4 regions of the Desulfotomaculum defluvii genome follow, and region 1 is predicted to be linked to each of the others. Evidence: riboswitches for the same ligand, from Rfam matches in the RefSeq annotation. Region 1 holds a riboswitch; each other region holds the start of a gene.
The links. A riboswitch is a leader RNA that binds a small molecule or an ion and turns the genes downstream of it on or off. The one in region 1 is predicted to bind cyclic di-AMP.

Region 1 (3,796 bases):
GAGTCATCGTATACTCCATTACTATTTCTGCACTTTTAATTTTGGCCACCCCCGAACGTTTGTTTTGGTAGTTTTATTTTATAACCAAACACATGTTCTTGTCAAGTGCAAAAAAACACCTGCCATTGACATGACAGGTTTGAAGCTTAGTGTTTACCTGTTACATTATAGGGAATAACCCTTTTTTCCCAAGTTCTTAGGATTACCTGTTCATCCTTATTTTCAATAATGTATTGGGGTAATATAGGTGTTTTCCCATAACCGTTCGGTGCATTAATAATGTAGGTGGGTACAGCAAGTCCAGACGTATATCCTCTCAGTTGCTCCATAATATTAATTCCATCATTAACACCTGTAATAAAATGTCTCGTTCCCTTTACTGCCTTTGCATGAAAAATATAGTAGGGACGAACTCGAATAGTTAATAGACTCTGGTTTAACCTTTTCATAATATCAGGTTGATTATTAATATTTTTAAGTAGAACAGCTTGGTTGCCTAGGACGACACCAGCTTTTACAAGCATATCACAGGCTTTTTTGGCCTCAGGTGTAATTTCCAACGGATGATTAAACTGTGTGTTAATATAAATAGGTGGATGATTTTCTAATATTGTACATAGTTCTGGGGTAATTCTTTGTGGCATTGTGACAGGGGTTCTCGTTCCGATTCGTTTTATCTCTACATGGGGAATATTATCCAATTCTGTTAGCAGCCAATCTATTTGCTTGTTTGATAATAATAAAGCATCTCCGCCTGTTATTAATACATCCCTTATTTCAGGATTTTCTCTGATGTACTGTAGTGCCCCTTCTAACACTCTGCGTGATTTATGAACATCGATTTCCCCGATATTTCTGCGTCTTTGACAGTGTCTACAGTACATAGCACATTGATTAGTTACATTAATAATCAGGCGATCCGGGTACCGCCTAGTTACCCCTTGGACAGGTGAAGTAAATTCTTCTCCCATAGGGTCTTCAACACCATAGCGATCCTTTATTTCTTCTATACTTGGTATAGCTTGCAACCATACAGGGCCACCGGACCCACTCACCATTGCCAAAGCCATATAATAGGGAGAAACAGCCCAACGGTACTGATGCCCAACTTTTTCAATGGCGTTTTTTTCTTCGGCAGATAGATCAACTAACTGACCTAGCACTTCAACATCTTTAATGCGGTTGGCCATTTGCCAACGCCAGTCCATCCATTGCTGCTCATCTGCTTGAAAAAACCTTAGGAGAACCTCTTTTGCTTGGTTGTACTGATCTTGAATTTCTAAGCCATTAGGGATTTGAGCCATTTTCTTTAGATAACTTGAAATGCTGGATCTTAGCTCCTTTGCTCTTTTAAGTGAAATTTTTCTTTTTTCTTGGTCTGCCTTAAATTCTTTTGCCTTCAAATTAACAGACATGAAAAACCCCCTTTCTTTAGAGCTTACGAAGTTAGCTGAAGGGTTCGGGTCGAAAGGTTAAAACCCTACTGATAGATATCAGATTCACCCCTAAAATCGGTTCCTCCGCTCCTAAATAATATAGGATTAAGCTTGTTTGCAACCTAAATTTTGTAAGTTGTCACAACTTATTTTACCATATAAGTTGCCTCTAAGGCAATAAAAATAAAGGTGCTCCTACTGGATCACCTTTTTAAGAACTGATTATAATCTAATTAAACCTTCACTGGGGGAAGGATCTAAGTGCCCATATACAGTAATAATATCCCCTGCTAAAATCTGACTATCCGAGGCTGGATTAAATATATCCTCCTGTCCCTTCCTTACAATTGCCAATACCTTACTTTCTTTAAGGCTACTTTCAGCCAGTGTTTTACCAACCAAAATAGAATCTGTTGAAACCTTCCAATCTTCTATTTTATTTAACCTACTTTCCAAATGGTAGGTGTGCTGTAACAAATCCTCTAATAGTTTAGAAATCTCATTATTAATTCGATCTCTTTCTTTTATTAACTCATGTAGTTTCTCGTGGATACTATTCAAAACCATGCGCTGATCAAAATTATCTAGGTATTTTTGAGCCTCTGTAGCAGACCTTACCACCACTCCAATACCTGGTGCAACATCAACTATTCCCACTTCTTGCAATAGAGATAGGGCACGTCGAATGGTTTCTGGTGATACACTATATTTTCCTGCTAAGGTAGATCGACCAAATATCTTTTGCCCTTCATGATATTCTCCCCGGACAATTCTTTGGGCTATATCTACAGCAATGGTAAGATACCTTGCTAGGTGTAAGTCCTGATTTGTCACTATCAGTTCCCCCAAATATATATATTATTAGGTACATATTATAACCCCATAGAGAAAAAAGCAAAAGTCTTTTAGGCCTAACTAAATAATAATTCCACAAAAACTGCAAGAATACTGCAATCCTTGTGGAACTAAAATTTACTGTTAACAAGTCTTAAATTTATCCTTCGGGCTATCGCCCCGCCCTGTACTAACACTTCTTCCTACTTCTTTTATTAAAGAAGTAATCTTTGCATGGGACTCAGTGGGTTTTTCTCTACTGCCGGCTTTATCCGGATATATTTGATATTTCTCCCGGTAACTTACCGGGGATAAGTTCGGCATAATAACATTTGCTCCACTGGCAAGGGCCAGTTTGCGTCCCTCAGGGTGTAAGGTTCCCACTGCAGTAGTGGCAGGCAAATGGGTTTGGGGAAGTACCAGTCGAGTCACCGCAAGGGTTTTTAAGGTTAAGCTAAGATCCCCAGGACTGTTGTTCCCAAGGGGTGTTTGATGATGCGGTATGAAGGGTCCAATACCTGCCATTTCTACATCTAAATCCCTTAATAAAAGAATATCCTCTACCAGTGTTTCTATTGTTTGGCCAGGCAATCCCACAATATTACCAGAACCTACTTGATAACCTAATTCCTTTAGCCACTGAATCCCTTTAATTCTTTCCTTTAGGGTAGTTTCAGGACGAAGCTGGGAAAACAAAATTGGATCGGCGGTTTCATGTTTTAGTAAGTAGCGATCCGCACCCGCTTCTTTCATAAGGGTATAATCTTCCCAGGTACGTTCTCCCACACAGGCTGTAATGGCAAAACCACCTACCTTCTTAACCTGTCTGATAATCTCTGCCAGTTCTTGACCACTATAATGAAGATCTTCGCCGGATTGCAAAACAATGGTACCATAGCCCAGTTCCGCAGCATATTTGGCTGTTTCAATAATTTCTTCTATGGGTATGCGATATCTTTGAATTTGCTTATTACTTCTCCTTAGACCACAATAGAAACAATCATTACGACAAAAATTAGAAAATTCTATAATTCCTCTAAGATGCACCTCATTACCTAAATATTTCTGTCTTACTTGATCAGCCAGTTGAAACAGCTTATTTTCCTCTTCTCCTGGCAGTGCACTTAATAGATCAATAATTTGCTGCTTCGTTATTTCATTTCCTGTGGCCGCTCTGGCCAAGGCCGCGGCAAATTTTTCCCCCAAGGCAGGTCCCCCTTCGGTTATGAATTTTGGTTAACTAACATTTCTTGAATACTTGGAAAGGGTGATAAAGTCCGGTTTAAAATTCCCGTTACAAAGGCAATACAAACTCCATAATTGACAATGGGAACACCTGCCTGCTGTACCTGCATTATCCGCGATAACATCTCCCTGCGATTGATCATACAGGCCCCACAGTGAACCACTAATTTATACTCAGTTAAATTCTCTGGAAATCTGTGTCCACTACTCCAGTTAAACTCCAGATCTCCTCCGACGATTTGAGATAGCCAACGAGGTATTTTTACTGTGCCGATATCATC
Region 2 (3,796 bases), on a different contig from region 1:
TGGAAAATAGTTTCCAACTTTTTTATTTAGGAAGAAAGTTCAGTAGAAGAGAATGTCTGTTTTCTGAGAACAGCAGCGAAAGATATGTTACACAGACAAAAAGTAGCATACAGACATCTGTACGCATAGCATATTCTAATTAGATGATTGATAATTAAGAACCCGTCATTATGGGGGAGGGCTATGGGTGGAGCTATTATTTATCCGGAGATTATAGGAACGTTGGCGGATACCGTTTTTTTAGTGGTACCCGCCATTAAAAAAGAAATGGCGCGATATGCTGAACGTCGTGCAATGGGGGAGGAAGTGGAGTACCACTTAGAATGGAATTTGATCATTAACAAGGCTCTAGAAATATGTCTAATTACAATGGATATAACTTGGGATGATGGAAACATTACCGTAGTCGGTTTCCCATCTAAAGCATGGGAACAGGTAGCCCAGTTTATGCTTTATCGGAACTTAATGTTGCTCCCGGATAGAGGATTAATTGGTGATGATAATCAGCTAATAAGTCCCTTAGCAGCCCAAGAAGGTTTCTTATTGAAGGGAATTGATAAGGGATTAAAAAAACTGGCCAATAAAGCGGCAAATATACCACCTGATTTAAACGTACGAGGAATGATGAGCTATTTAAGTGATATATTAAATTTCAATCGAAAAGTGATAAAATACGGTCATTTTCTTAGCTAATGGAGGTGACATTAGGTTGTTTCAAATCTTGGTCGTTAGCTATAATATACGTCATGCCCAGGGGGTGAATGGAACAGTTGATATTCACCGAATTGCCAAAACCTTGGCTTATACAGGAGGACAGCTGATCGGTTTGCAAGAAGTGGATAAACATATGCCGCGCAGCCATTTTATGCATCAGGCAAAGGTACTGGGGCAACTATTAAGGAAACACTGGGTTTATGGACCCAATTTAAACTGGGGGGTTGCCCAGTACGGAAATGCCATTCTTTCTCATTGGCCAGTTCTCATGTACAGGCAGTATATGTTGCCTTGTAAAGGGGAACAAAGGGGTTTGCTAGAAGCAATTATTAATTTAAAACATAGAAAGATATGCATTTTTTGTACTCACCTAGGTTTAAATCGCGAAGAGCGGTTAGATCAGGTGAGGGAGATTTTAGATATCATTCAAAAATGTCCATATCCCCATATTTTAGTGGGGGATTTTAATAATGATCCTACATCTGAAGAGTACCTTTTACTTACCACTGTTCTAAGAGATGCTTCTGGGATGGAGGGGCTGAAAAAAACCTATCCTTCTCAAGATCCAAAGGAACAAATCGATTACATTTTTGTGTCTTCTGAATGGAGCGTTTTATCAGTAAAGGTTTTTCAAACGCTGGCCTCAGATCATTTGCCCTTAGAAGCAGCTCTTACATTACCTATGGAAAATGCGGAAACATATAAAAATATTCACTTTATGCAGAAATAAACACGCACTGGCAGAGTCAGTGCGTGTTGTAATTCTATTCATTTTAGTATTTTAATTGCTACTATTTAGCCATTGCATAAACCATTTTGCCATAATTAGCAGATACAGGTAGGGAAAGAAGGAAGGAATTGGTGGCTGAGCGATCAAAGAAATACAATGCACCGTTAGTAGGATCACTACCCTGTAATGCAGCTTGAGCAGCCTTTATGGCATTAGATGTGGCAGGTTTATTTATCCAATTGTTTCTAACTGGAGAGAATTGGTTTGGGGCATAGATTACGTCGCGAATAGTATTGGGAAAAATTGAACTTTGCACTCTGTTTATAACAACTGCTGCTACGCCGATCTGGGCTTCCAGTGGCTCTCCTCCTGCTTCAGCAGTGACAAGACGCGCTAATAGATCCAGATCTTGATCAGTGTAGGAAATAACTGGCCTTTGAGCACTGCGACTTACGGTAGCAGCCAGAGGTGTGTTACTCCTGGTATTTGCCCCGGGAATAGAAAGTTGATACCCAGGGTGTATAAGAGAATTACTAAGGCCATTGGCCTGCATTAACGAGGCTAAGCTTATACCAAATTTTTGGGCAATGGCATAAAGACTGTCACCAGCTTTTACAGTATAGCTCGTCCCAGTAGGTTTTGCCGGAGAGCTAGGGGCAACGACTGAGGTCTTATCACTTGGTATGGAGAGAACATATCCAGGGTCAAGGATATCGCTGGAAAGACCATTGGCAGACTTGATTTGGTCAACGCTAATGCCTACTTTTTCACTAATCGAATTAAGAGAGTCACCAGGTACTACTGTATACTGATAAGCTAAGGCTGTGGATGGCATGAGCAAAGCTAATAGGCCTATAGCTACAAGGCCCCGTTTAAAGCGGTCAGAAAACTTCATATGTACTTTTTGCCCTCCTTTGGCCTTCGAGGTTAGTTGACGGGTTCGGGTTGAGGGCACCCTACCGCATTTTTAAACACCTCCATAAAAATTGCGGATTCACCCCATAGATTTTATCCCCCGTACTCCGGAATATCGGAGATTCGGCCTAGTTAAATTTGTTACAAACTATTGTACATGTTTTCCAAGATTACGTCTATCCACAAAATTTGGAAAATAAAAGGGACATAGGTATTTACTTACTGGAGATACTAAACTACACGTAATAAGAATTTATCCAGAGGTGAATAATGGTGAAATTAAGTAAGGGAGCTAAAATAGCAATCATTGGTGCTGGGCTTGTAGGGTCATCTGCAGCATTTTCTATCATGTCCAGTGGGCTTGCCAGTGACCTTGTGTTGGTTGATATCAATCGAGCAAAGGCAGAGGGAGAGGCAATGGATCTAGGGGATGCTGCTGCCTTTATTAAGCCGACGAATGTATATGCAGGTTCTTTTGAAGATTGTCAGGATTCAAATATTATTGTATTTACAGCCGGAGCTAATCAAAAACCTGGTGAAACTCGATTGGATTTAGTACACAAGAATGTCAATATCTTAAAGGAAAGTTTGCCTCAGCTATTAAAATATTGTCCTAACGCCATTTATTTAATTGTGGCTAATCCGGTTGATGTTTTAACCTATGTAGCCTTAAAAATATCTGGTCTACCTTTTAACCAAATATTTGGCTCAGGTACAGTTTTAGATACCTCAAGATTTAGGGCAGAAGTGGCAGATTATTGTAATGTGGATCCGAGAAATGTTCATGCTTATATTGTCGGTGAGCATGGAGATTCGGAAGTACCCATATGGAGTACAGCTGATGTGGCAGGAATCCCATTAGAGCAATTTTCTAAGCTACGGGGTTTGAAGCCTATCTGTAGGAATGAAATAGCTAGGCGGGTGAGTACCGCAGCCTATGAGATTATTCAACGAAAGGGGGCCACTTATTATGCCATAGCGGTATCCATTAAAAGGATTTGTGAAACAATTTTAAGGGATGAAAATTCAATCTTAACGGTATCGGGGATGGTAAATGATGTCTATGGAATTCAAGATTGCTGTCTCAGTTTGCCTTCAATTGTAAGTGGTTTCGGGCGGGAAAAGGTACTTACCATAAGTATGACAGAGGAAGAGGAAGCAGCCTTAAGGAATTCTGCACAGGTACTAAAAGAAGTCATTAAACAGGCAGGTTTTTAATCTAACAGCATACCCGTTGCTAATTGCAGCGGGTAACTTTGATTTTATATGTATCTTTGGCACAGTGTTGTAATGTCTCCTATCAGTGTTTTATGCGCTGTTTATGGGTAGTTTTAATGAATTTATAACATGATCTTGAACAAACCGTAAAGTTATGATATTATTTAAAAGTTGTTGCTGATAATCATTTGCACTTGCAAAAAAACTTATAGTTGTTAT
Region 3 (3,796 bases), on a different contig from region 1:
GCATGAAAAAAGCAGGTCAATATTTTATTGGCGTACATGATTTTACTGCCTTTTCCAATGCCAAGTCTAAGAAGAAGTCAATGGTACGTGAAATATATTCTATTGATTTAGATGAAGATGCCGGTTTAATTGAAATTAGAGTGTGTGGTAATGGATTCCTTTATAATATGGTTAGAAAGATTGTTGGATCCTTAATAGAAGTTGGGTTGGATAAAATCAATGCAGAAGATATACTCAAAATCTTAGATGCAAAAGAACGGAATCAAACTGGTGGCATTGCCGATGCAAGTGGGCTGTTCCTGGAGAAGATTGATTATTAAGGCTTATTCAATATGAATCAGTAGTAAAACCCCTAAAATCAGTACCATTTGCAGATGTCTACGTCGAAAAGTTTTGTAAGATAGCATAACTGAAGCAATACAGATGGCTAGTAACATCAACCAAAGCAAATAGCCCCAACTAGTTTCTGCCAATATTGACAAACGGTTACTCTGTCCCATAACTGGTATAAGGAGGTTTGTGGTGGCTAGGGTACCATGTAGGAATAATGCAGTTAATGCAGTCCAGCCGAAGTATTTGTGATTTTTCTTAAAAAATAACATGAGTTGGTTGTCTATTTTTCCCTTGCTAGAAAACTTCGCTAAACAAGCACTTAATAAAATAAGTCCAAGCCAACCTGTTAACTCAATTACTCCACCCATAGTTATCCCTTCCTTTTATTAGTTTTACCCTTGGTTATTTGGCAGCCAACACTGCGAATTGGAGGCCACAACTTATTTATAATATATATATTCGGTATTTTAAAAAATAGGAGTCCTTTATCCTGAAGGAAGCTCGATCTACCAAGAGCAGATAAATAAGGGAGTTCCTTACAGATGAAGAAACTCCCTTAAATATTAAATTCTGGTTAATAGGAAAAGGTAAAACTATCCCGCACCATACTTACCGGACGGGCTTGGAGAAATTTATTGGGTACCCAAGACTCAAAGAAATAGAGGGCTCCTTTGGTGGGGTCTACCCCGCTTAAGGCTTCTTTGGCCGCCCGTATGGCATCCGGTGAAGCCTTCACATTGATCCAGCCGTTTAACACTGGTTCAAATTGATAATGACCATTTTCTACCTGGTAAACAACTTTGGCTATGCTGTTGGGGAACAGGTTACTTTTTACTCTATTTAAAACCACTGCACCCACAGCTACCTTTGTGAGATAAGATTCCGAGTCTGCTTCAGCGGTGATTAAGCGGGCCAGAAGGTCCAAATCTCCGGCGGAGAATTTAGTGCCAGCTCGGTCAATTGAAGAACCTCTACTTACTGTTCCCTGGACTACGGGTATCCTCAATACCTGGCCAGGGTAAATGGTAGTAGAGCTAGACAGCTTGTTTGCACGTAAAATCTCCTGGTAGGGCAGGTTCAATCTTTTTCCGATAAGAAAAAGGCTGTCCCCCTTTTGTACTGTATATGTTTGGTCGGGGACTTGCAGCTTCTGGCCGGGATAAAGCATATCACTTTTTAATTGATTAGTTGATTTTAATTTATCTACCTGGGTACCGTAATGTTGAGCGATGAGATAAAGGGTATCACCCTGAGCCACGGTATGTTCGGCAGCTGTAGCAAAGGTAGTGGCAAAGGCCAAGGAACCGAATAAGGTTAAAGAAAGCAAAATTCTACGCAAAAACAAATAATACACCCTCCTTTGGCCTGCGGGGTTAGTTGACGGGCTTGGGTTGAGGGTCCCCATCCTGAATCTGCTATAAGCCACCTCCATCAATAGGACTCGCCCCAGAATTTGATCCCCCGTGTTCCAAAAAAAGAAACTTCGGCCATATTTTTTATTACTTACATTAATTCGTATCTAAAACCATTATTTGAGGGGGTAAATACCATGGTAAGTATTAGCAGTTTCTTTAGTGCAGTAACCTCCAAACAGGGCTTTTGAATAGTCCTGTTTGGTGTGGTCGTTAAACTAAATAAAATTTTATGAGGAAACTAGAATACCTTAAAAATGTCTAAGATTTTACGTATAATAATTTAAAAAATGTATAAAAAAGGAGTTTCCTATGTTTAAATTTAAAAAAATATTTATTTGCCTGCTTTTAATCATGACTCTTATGGGGTGCCAGAATAACGAGAATAAAGTAATTTCTCAAACCCAAGGTGATCCCCAGCCACAGGCTGCTCAGACCTCTGAGACTGTTGATCCATCAATAAACAACGTCTTTGATCCATTGAAGACAAAAGTAGGAGATAGTGTAGCTGGTTTGAAAGTAAAGGCTATTACATACAATAAGGATTATCCTAGCAAAGATTATCCTGCAGAGGTTGAATTCAGTGGTAAAATTCAACTAACTGGTAATCTAATTTACCATGATGAAAAGGATGAATTTTTACCAGATTGTCTTACCTTCGATGTTAGTGAGGAAAGTATAAAGAATATTCCTAGGCTAACTTACGATGAAAGAAAATACTGGTTTGCCTTTAGTGACCAAGATAAGGCAGCAGAAATTTTGGGTAAGAAAAATATAAATAATTTAACCATTATTGTTAATGATTACAAGGTTTGGTATGCCCACACAGAAGTATGTGATCTAGCAAATATTGTCGAAGTAATAAAAAAGTAATGACTTACCACCCAAGTGTTGATTCCAAGTATGTTTATGAAAGGCTCCGGTTTTCAACTGGGGTCGTTTATTTGATCAAGCTAAAGGCTTAAATTTAAAAGCTATAAAGAAAGGGAGTATCGCTTTATGATATGCTCCCCCTATGGTAGACAGGTTAAATAATAAAAACCTTCTACTGTGGGGGGAGACATAAGTAATTGGCGACTCTCTTTTTTCTTGTATACCACCTTGTAAATATGGAGGACATGAAGGTATGAAGTTGACTTCTATTGGATTTATTTCTTTGATAACATGGTTTATTATTGTATAAAAATCATTCCTTTACAAATATTTAATGGATAAGAAATGATGATACGGAGGCTGTAGCATGTTAAAGGAAAGACGAGTTGACCCTGACGCACTTCTGTCCGGACTTGAAGAAGGTCAAGGAAAGTTAACGGTATTTCTTGGGGCGGCAGTAGGTGTGGGGAAAACCTATGCCATGCTGGAGGCAGCCCGAGAACAGTTGGCCGAAGGTGTTGATGTGGTAGTTGGCTGGGTAGAAACCCACGGTCGTTTAGAAACGGAGGCCCTTTTACAGGGCCTTCCCGTTGTTCCAGCCCGTATCATAGAATACGAGCATAAAGAATTTTTGGAAATGGACTTGGATGCCCTTTTACAGCGAAGGCCGGAGCTTGTCTTGGTTGATGAGTTGGCCCACACCAATGTTTCAGGTTCTCGCCATGCGCGCCGCTATCAGGATATCGAGGAAATGTTGGCCGCGGGGATTCATGTTTATACCACTGTAAATATTCAGCATTTGGAGACACTGAAAGATATAGTGGCACAGATTACTGGTGTTACTGTAAGTGAAACCGTTCCCGATCGCATTTTGGAACAGTGTGCACAAATTCAACTGGTTGATATTCGTCCAGAAGAATTATTCCAACGTTTTAAAGATGGAAAAGTCTATATACCAGGACAGGACGAGGAAGCCAAACGTAAATTTTTGCGGCCAGGAAATATCAATGCCCTAAGGGAATTATCCCTGCGCTACACAGCCAGAAGGGTGGACCGGCAGGTGGAGTCATACATGCGCTTACATGGCATTGCCGGTCCCTGGCCCGCTGGAGAAAGAGTACTAGTTTGTATCAGTGCTAGCCCTTTTTCCGCCCAGTTAATTAGAATAGCAAAGCGTA
Region 4 (3,796 bases), on a different contig from region 1:
TCAGAGTGTTTACCAGTGAATTTACTGTAATAAACTCTCCGGTGGAACCCTGTAAATTGACAAAGGACTGATTAAAGTTAAGGATCAAGGTGTCTCCTTCGGCTTTGTAGCCGATAAGTTCAGTTCCCTGGGGAAGAACTGCTGCATATTTATCCGGTTTTTTAAGCTCGTTGACTAGAGCAACTACCATGTCACTGGGTTTATCAATTTCCCGTTCCACTGGTACTAAAGCATCAGCATTGTCATTGGCAAAATATAAGGTAACTTTTACTTTTTCCTTTGCCGGAGCTTGGGATTGGGTCCCGATTTGATTTTGAGGCTGCTGGTCCTTTGTATTACTAGCGCAACCCGTGAAGATCAAAGACAGGATGAGCATCAAATAAAAAACAGTTCTCTTCATATGTTTGCCTCCCTACTAAATAGTTTGCAAATCAGTCAAAGTTTAACATACTGTTCATAAAAATACCAGTAAAAAGATCTATACTGACCTCTTTTATAGATATGACGATGGGCCCTCAGTTTTGTCACATGAACTTAATGTTTTTAACAGGTACCCCCTAATTTATAATAGTCTATCTCGTATTATAAAACAAAGAGAACACCAGTTATTGGAGGCGCCCCAATAATGGTTCACTGAAAAGGACCGTTGAAAGGAGAATCGTTTTGAAAAAGATTACTAAATTTACAGCTACTTTACTTACTATTTGTATGTGTTCAACACTATTATCTGGGGCCGCGTGGGCTGACAATGGAAAAAAGGGAAATAAAGTACCACCTGGCTTACAAAAGAAGCTCGTGCAATACACCTACACCTCCAATTTTAAAGATGTGAAGAACCACTGGGCCCAGTGTGAAATTGAAGAACTACAATTAAAGGGAATTATGAAGGGTTATGAGGATAATAACTTTAAACCTCAGCAATCTGTATCAAAAAACGAAGCAATAGCCATTATTATGAGAGTGGTAGACCATAAAGAAACTAATACTGACAAAGCAGAATTAATTAAGAAACTCTTCCCCAGTTGGATGGGTGTGGCTCCGCTGCAAGCCTACGATGCTGGTATCCTTGCAGATTGGGAATTATCTAAATGGATTGGCAATAAACCAGCCACTCGCATAGAAGTAGCCATGTGGTTAAGCCGCGCTTCCGGTGATGAGAATGTCTCTCTTAATGAGCTACTTGCCTTTGCTAAGGATGCTAACCAACTAAACAAAGACGAATTATATTATGCCGCTGCCATGTATAACAAAGGCATTATGAAAGGTACCCCCGATGGCTACCTAAATCCCTTTAAGCCCATTTCCAGAGGTGAGTTCGCGGTTATGGTCAGTCGTTTTATTGACGTCTCTGATCTAGACGATGTCACTGATGAAGAAGAACAAACTAAGGACTACATTGATAAGTTAACCCCTGCCCATAATGCTAAGATTGATGTTGATACCAAAGAGTTCACCATTAACTTTGAAGAAGATATGGACTATGCAGATGGCAAAGACCTCGAGGATTTAGCTGATGCAGTGAACATTTATGAGTATAGTAATGGTAGATGGGTTGATGCTGATCTAGAATACGCCGTTGTCTTCACCAAAAATGAGGACGAACTGGTGGTTAAATTGGATGACAATGAGGAACTTGATGCCAACACTAGGTATTGTATTACCTTTAATAGCGGTATTCTTGTAGAAGCTGATGAAGATGACAATACCTTCGATGGAATTAAAAAAGGAGAATGGTCCTTTATCTCCGAGGCTGTTGAATTAGATGTAGATGAGGTATCAGCATCCAATGATACCACAGTTGTTATTAAATTTAACCAGACAATTAATAAGGGTACTGATTTCTCCACCAATGGTGACGGAATTCATGTAATGGATGGGAATACCGAACTGGATATTGATGCTGCCAGTATCAGCGGCAGTAAGTTAACCCTTACCCTGGACAATGATGACAGCTTAGAAGATGGTGAAGAATACACTGTCTGGTTTGAAGAAGATATCGTTAAGGGCTTCGAAATTGAGGAAGATGACGCCATAGAATTTACTTTTGAAGATTAAACTGACAAAGGCACCCTGTGGGGTGCCTTTTCGTTTCGACTGGCCATGGTTCATGGCACACTCTTACCAAGGTTCTCTTATAACTGAAGGCTGGTGGCTGAAAACTAAATTTACCATAAAAAAGCCCCGGATCACCACATCCAGGGCTTTTCCTATTTACTTTAATATTCTGTTGGCACCGCGATACTTGGGAGACCAGTATTTATCGGACAAAGAATCGATACGAATACCGCGGGAGGAAGATGCATGAATAAATTGACTGTTCCCTATATAAATACCAGAATGGTTAATCCCATACCCACCAGTATTAAAGAACACTAGATCACCAGGACGTAAATTACCTTTACTAATGGCCATACCTGCATTATATTGACCTGCAGCGGTATGAACTAAATCAAAACCGAAGTTTTTAAAGACATAACGTACATAACCCGAGCAATCAAAGCCTGCAGGGCTTTCTCCACCAGAACGGTATCCTACACCGATATACTGCTTGGCATAATCCAAAACAGCTATGGCACGGTCTACAACACCCCTAGAAGAAGTCTGGGATTCTTCTGTGCGAGGTCTCACTGCTTGATTAGTTGATGGATCAGGGACCTCTAAGACCTGACCAATTTGTAAATTATCACTACTCAATTTATTCAGTTGTTTAACGTTCTCCACCGATGTTCCGTTACGATTAGCTATGGTCCACAAGGTATCACCCTTTTGTACAGTCACCTGGGCTGCATCTGCAGCACCAGTCCAGACCACTGTGGCCAGGCACACAGAGGCGGCCAGAACTACCATCTTTTTAAGCAACGACAATGATGTTATCCCCACTTTCTACGCCTACGGAGTTAGCTGACGGATTCGGGTAGAAAGTTCACCCGCTACCAAAGGTAGTTCACCCCACTAGAACGGTTCCCCCGTTTTCAATGAAATTAGGCGTTTTTCATATTTTATTAACAAATTCGGCGAATGTTTCCAGTTTCCTGCCAAAAGTTAATACTTTTTTGTCAAAATGACTGATTGAGTCTTAAGTCCCGCCTACTGTTCACCACTATTTTCATATTTTACCTTAAGAATGGAAATAATGTTTTTGAGCATTTATATTATTCATTAACTTTAATCAGGTGAACACTTTATGACTTTAACCCATGCCACCTGGAATTGTGCCAAGGTCATGCTATCCTTAACCTTACCTTTTCAGGTCATTATAAAAACAGATAGGCCACGCAATACCCATGATTTTTGCAATCAACAAGCCATTGAAATATTAAAGAAAGACGGCTTGAACAGTGAAGGACGATTGTTGCAATCCCATTTGGAGATATTAAACAGAGGATCCCAATGGAGTGATCAGGGCTTTAAAAATATTAGTCATTATTACATTCATGCCAAGAATACTGGGCTCTGGCATGGACCTGATGCTCCGACAGAATGTCAGTATTACTTTGAACGTGCTATTAGATATTGGCGATCCGGCTGCCCGGAAAAATCTATTTTTTATTTAGGTGCTGCCTGCCATATTTTGCAGGACTTGTGTGTGCCCCATCATGCCTGTGGTCTGGTACTTAGTGGTCATAAATTTTTTGAAGATTGGTCCCGGGAAAACTACCACGACTTTGTGGTTAGGTTAGAAGGCATTTATCACGTTTCAACCCATGCCTGTGGCTGGGTAAAGGAAAATGCCAGGATCTCCTCCCATTACCTACCCGAATTAGTTCAGCACAAGGGAAAAGTGCCAGTTGAAAGG

Region 2: linked by a shared signal. The riboswitch ahead of ACYQ03_RS05475 (cell wall hydrolase) and the one ahead of eam (glutamate 2,3-aminomutase) in region 1 are both predicted to bind cyclic di-AMP.
Region 3: linked by a shared signal. The riboswitch ahead of ACYQ03_RS00485 (cell wall hydrolase) and the one ahead of eam (glutamate 2,3-aminomutase) in region 1 are both predicted to bind cyclic di-AMP.
Region 4: linked by a shared signal. The riboswitch ahead of ACYQ03_RS05740 (C40 family peptidase) and the one ahead of eam (glutamate 2,3-aminomutase) in region 1 are both predicted to bind cyclic di-AMP.

Annotation. Positions count from the first base shown of each region.
Region 1 is NZ_BAAHYV010000007.1:531,405-535,200, reverse strand. It holds gene ACYQ03_RS09690 (hypothetical protein) at 1-7, opposite strand, end outside; gene eam (glutamate 2,3-aminomutase) at 147-1,415, opposite strand; cyclic di-AMP (ydaO/yuaA leader) riboswitch at 1,421-1,558, opposite strand; gene ACYQ03_RS09680 (GntR family transcriptional regulator) at 1,659-2,270, opposite strand; gene hydE ([FeFe] hydrogenase H-cluster radical SAM maturase HydE) at 2,415-3,476, opposite strand; gene hydF ([FeFe] hydrogenase H-cluster maturation GTPase HydF) at 3,494-3,796, opposite strand, start outside.
Region 2 is NZ_BAAHYV010000006.1:576,148-579,943, forward strand. It holds gene ACYQ03_RS05465 (hypothetical protein) at 184-693, shown strand; gene ACYQ03_RS05470 (endonuclease/exonuclease/phosphatase family protein) at 710-1,444, shown strand; gene ACYQ03_RS05475 (cell wall hydrolase) at 1,506-2,339, opposite strand; cyclic di-AMP (ydaO/yuaA leader) riboswitch at 2,347-2,498, opposite strand; gene ACYQ03_RS05480 (L-lactate dehydrogenase) at 2,630-3,577, shown strand.
Region 3 is NZ_BAAHYV010000001.1:100,944-104,739, reverse strand. It holds gene truA (tRNA pseudouridine(38-40) synthase TruA) at 1-320, shown strand, start outside; gene ACYQ03_RS00490 (iron reductase) at 324-701, opposite strand; gene ACYQ03_RS00485 (cell wall hydrolase) at 908-1,678, opposite strand; cyclic di-AMP (ydaO/yuaA leader) riboswitch at 1,680-1,832, opposite strand; gene ACYQ03_RS00480 (hypothetical protein) at 2,058-2,618, shown strand; gene ACYQ03_RS00475 (DUF4118 domain-containing protein) at 2,986-3,796, shown strand, end outside.
Region 4 is NZ_BAAHYV010000006.1:628,064-631,859, reverse strand. It holds gene ACYQ03_RS05750 (GerMN domain-containing protein) at 1-400, opposite strand, end outside; gene ACYQ03_RS05745 (S-layer homology domain-containing protein) at 664-2,055, shown strand; gene ACYQ03_RS05740 (C40 family peptidase) at 2,212-2,865, opposite strand; cyclic di-AMP (ydaO/yuaA leader) riboswitch at 2,871-2,998, opposite strand; gene ACYQ03_RS05735 (zinc dependent phospholipase C family protein) at 3,185-3,796, shown strand, end outside.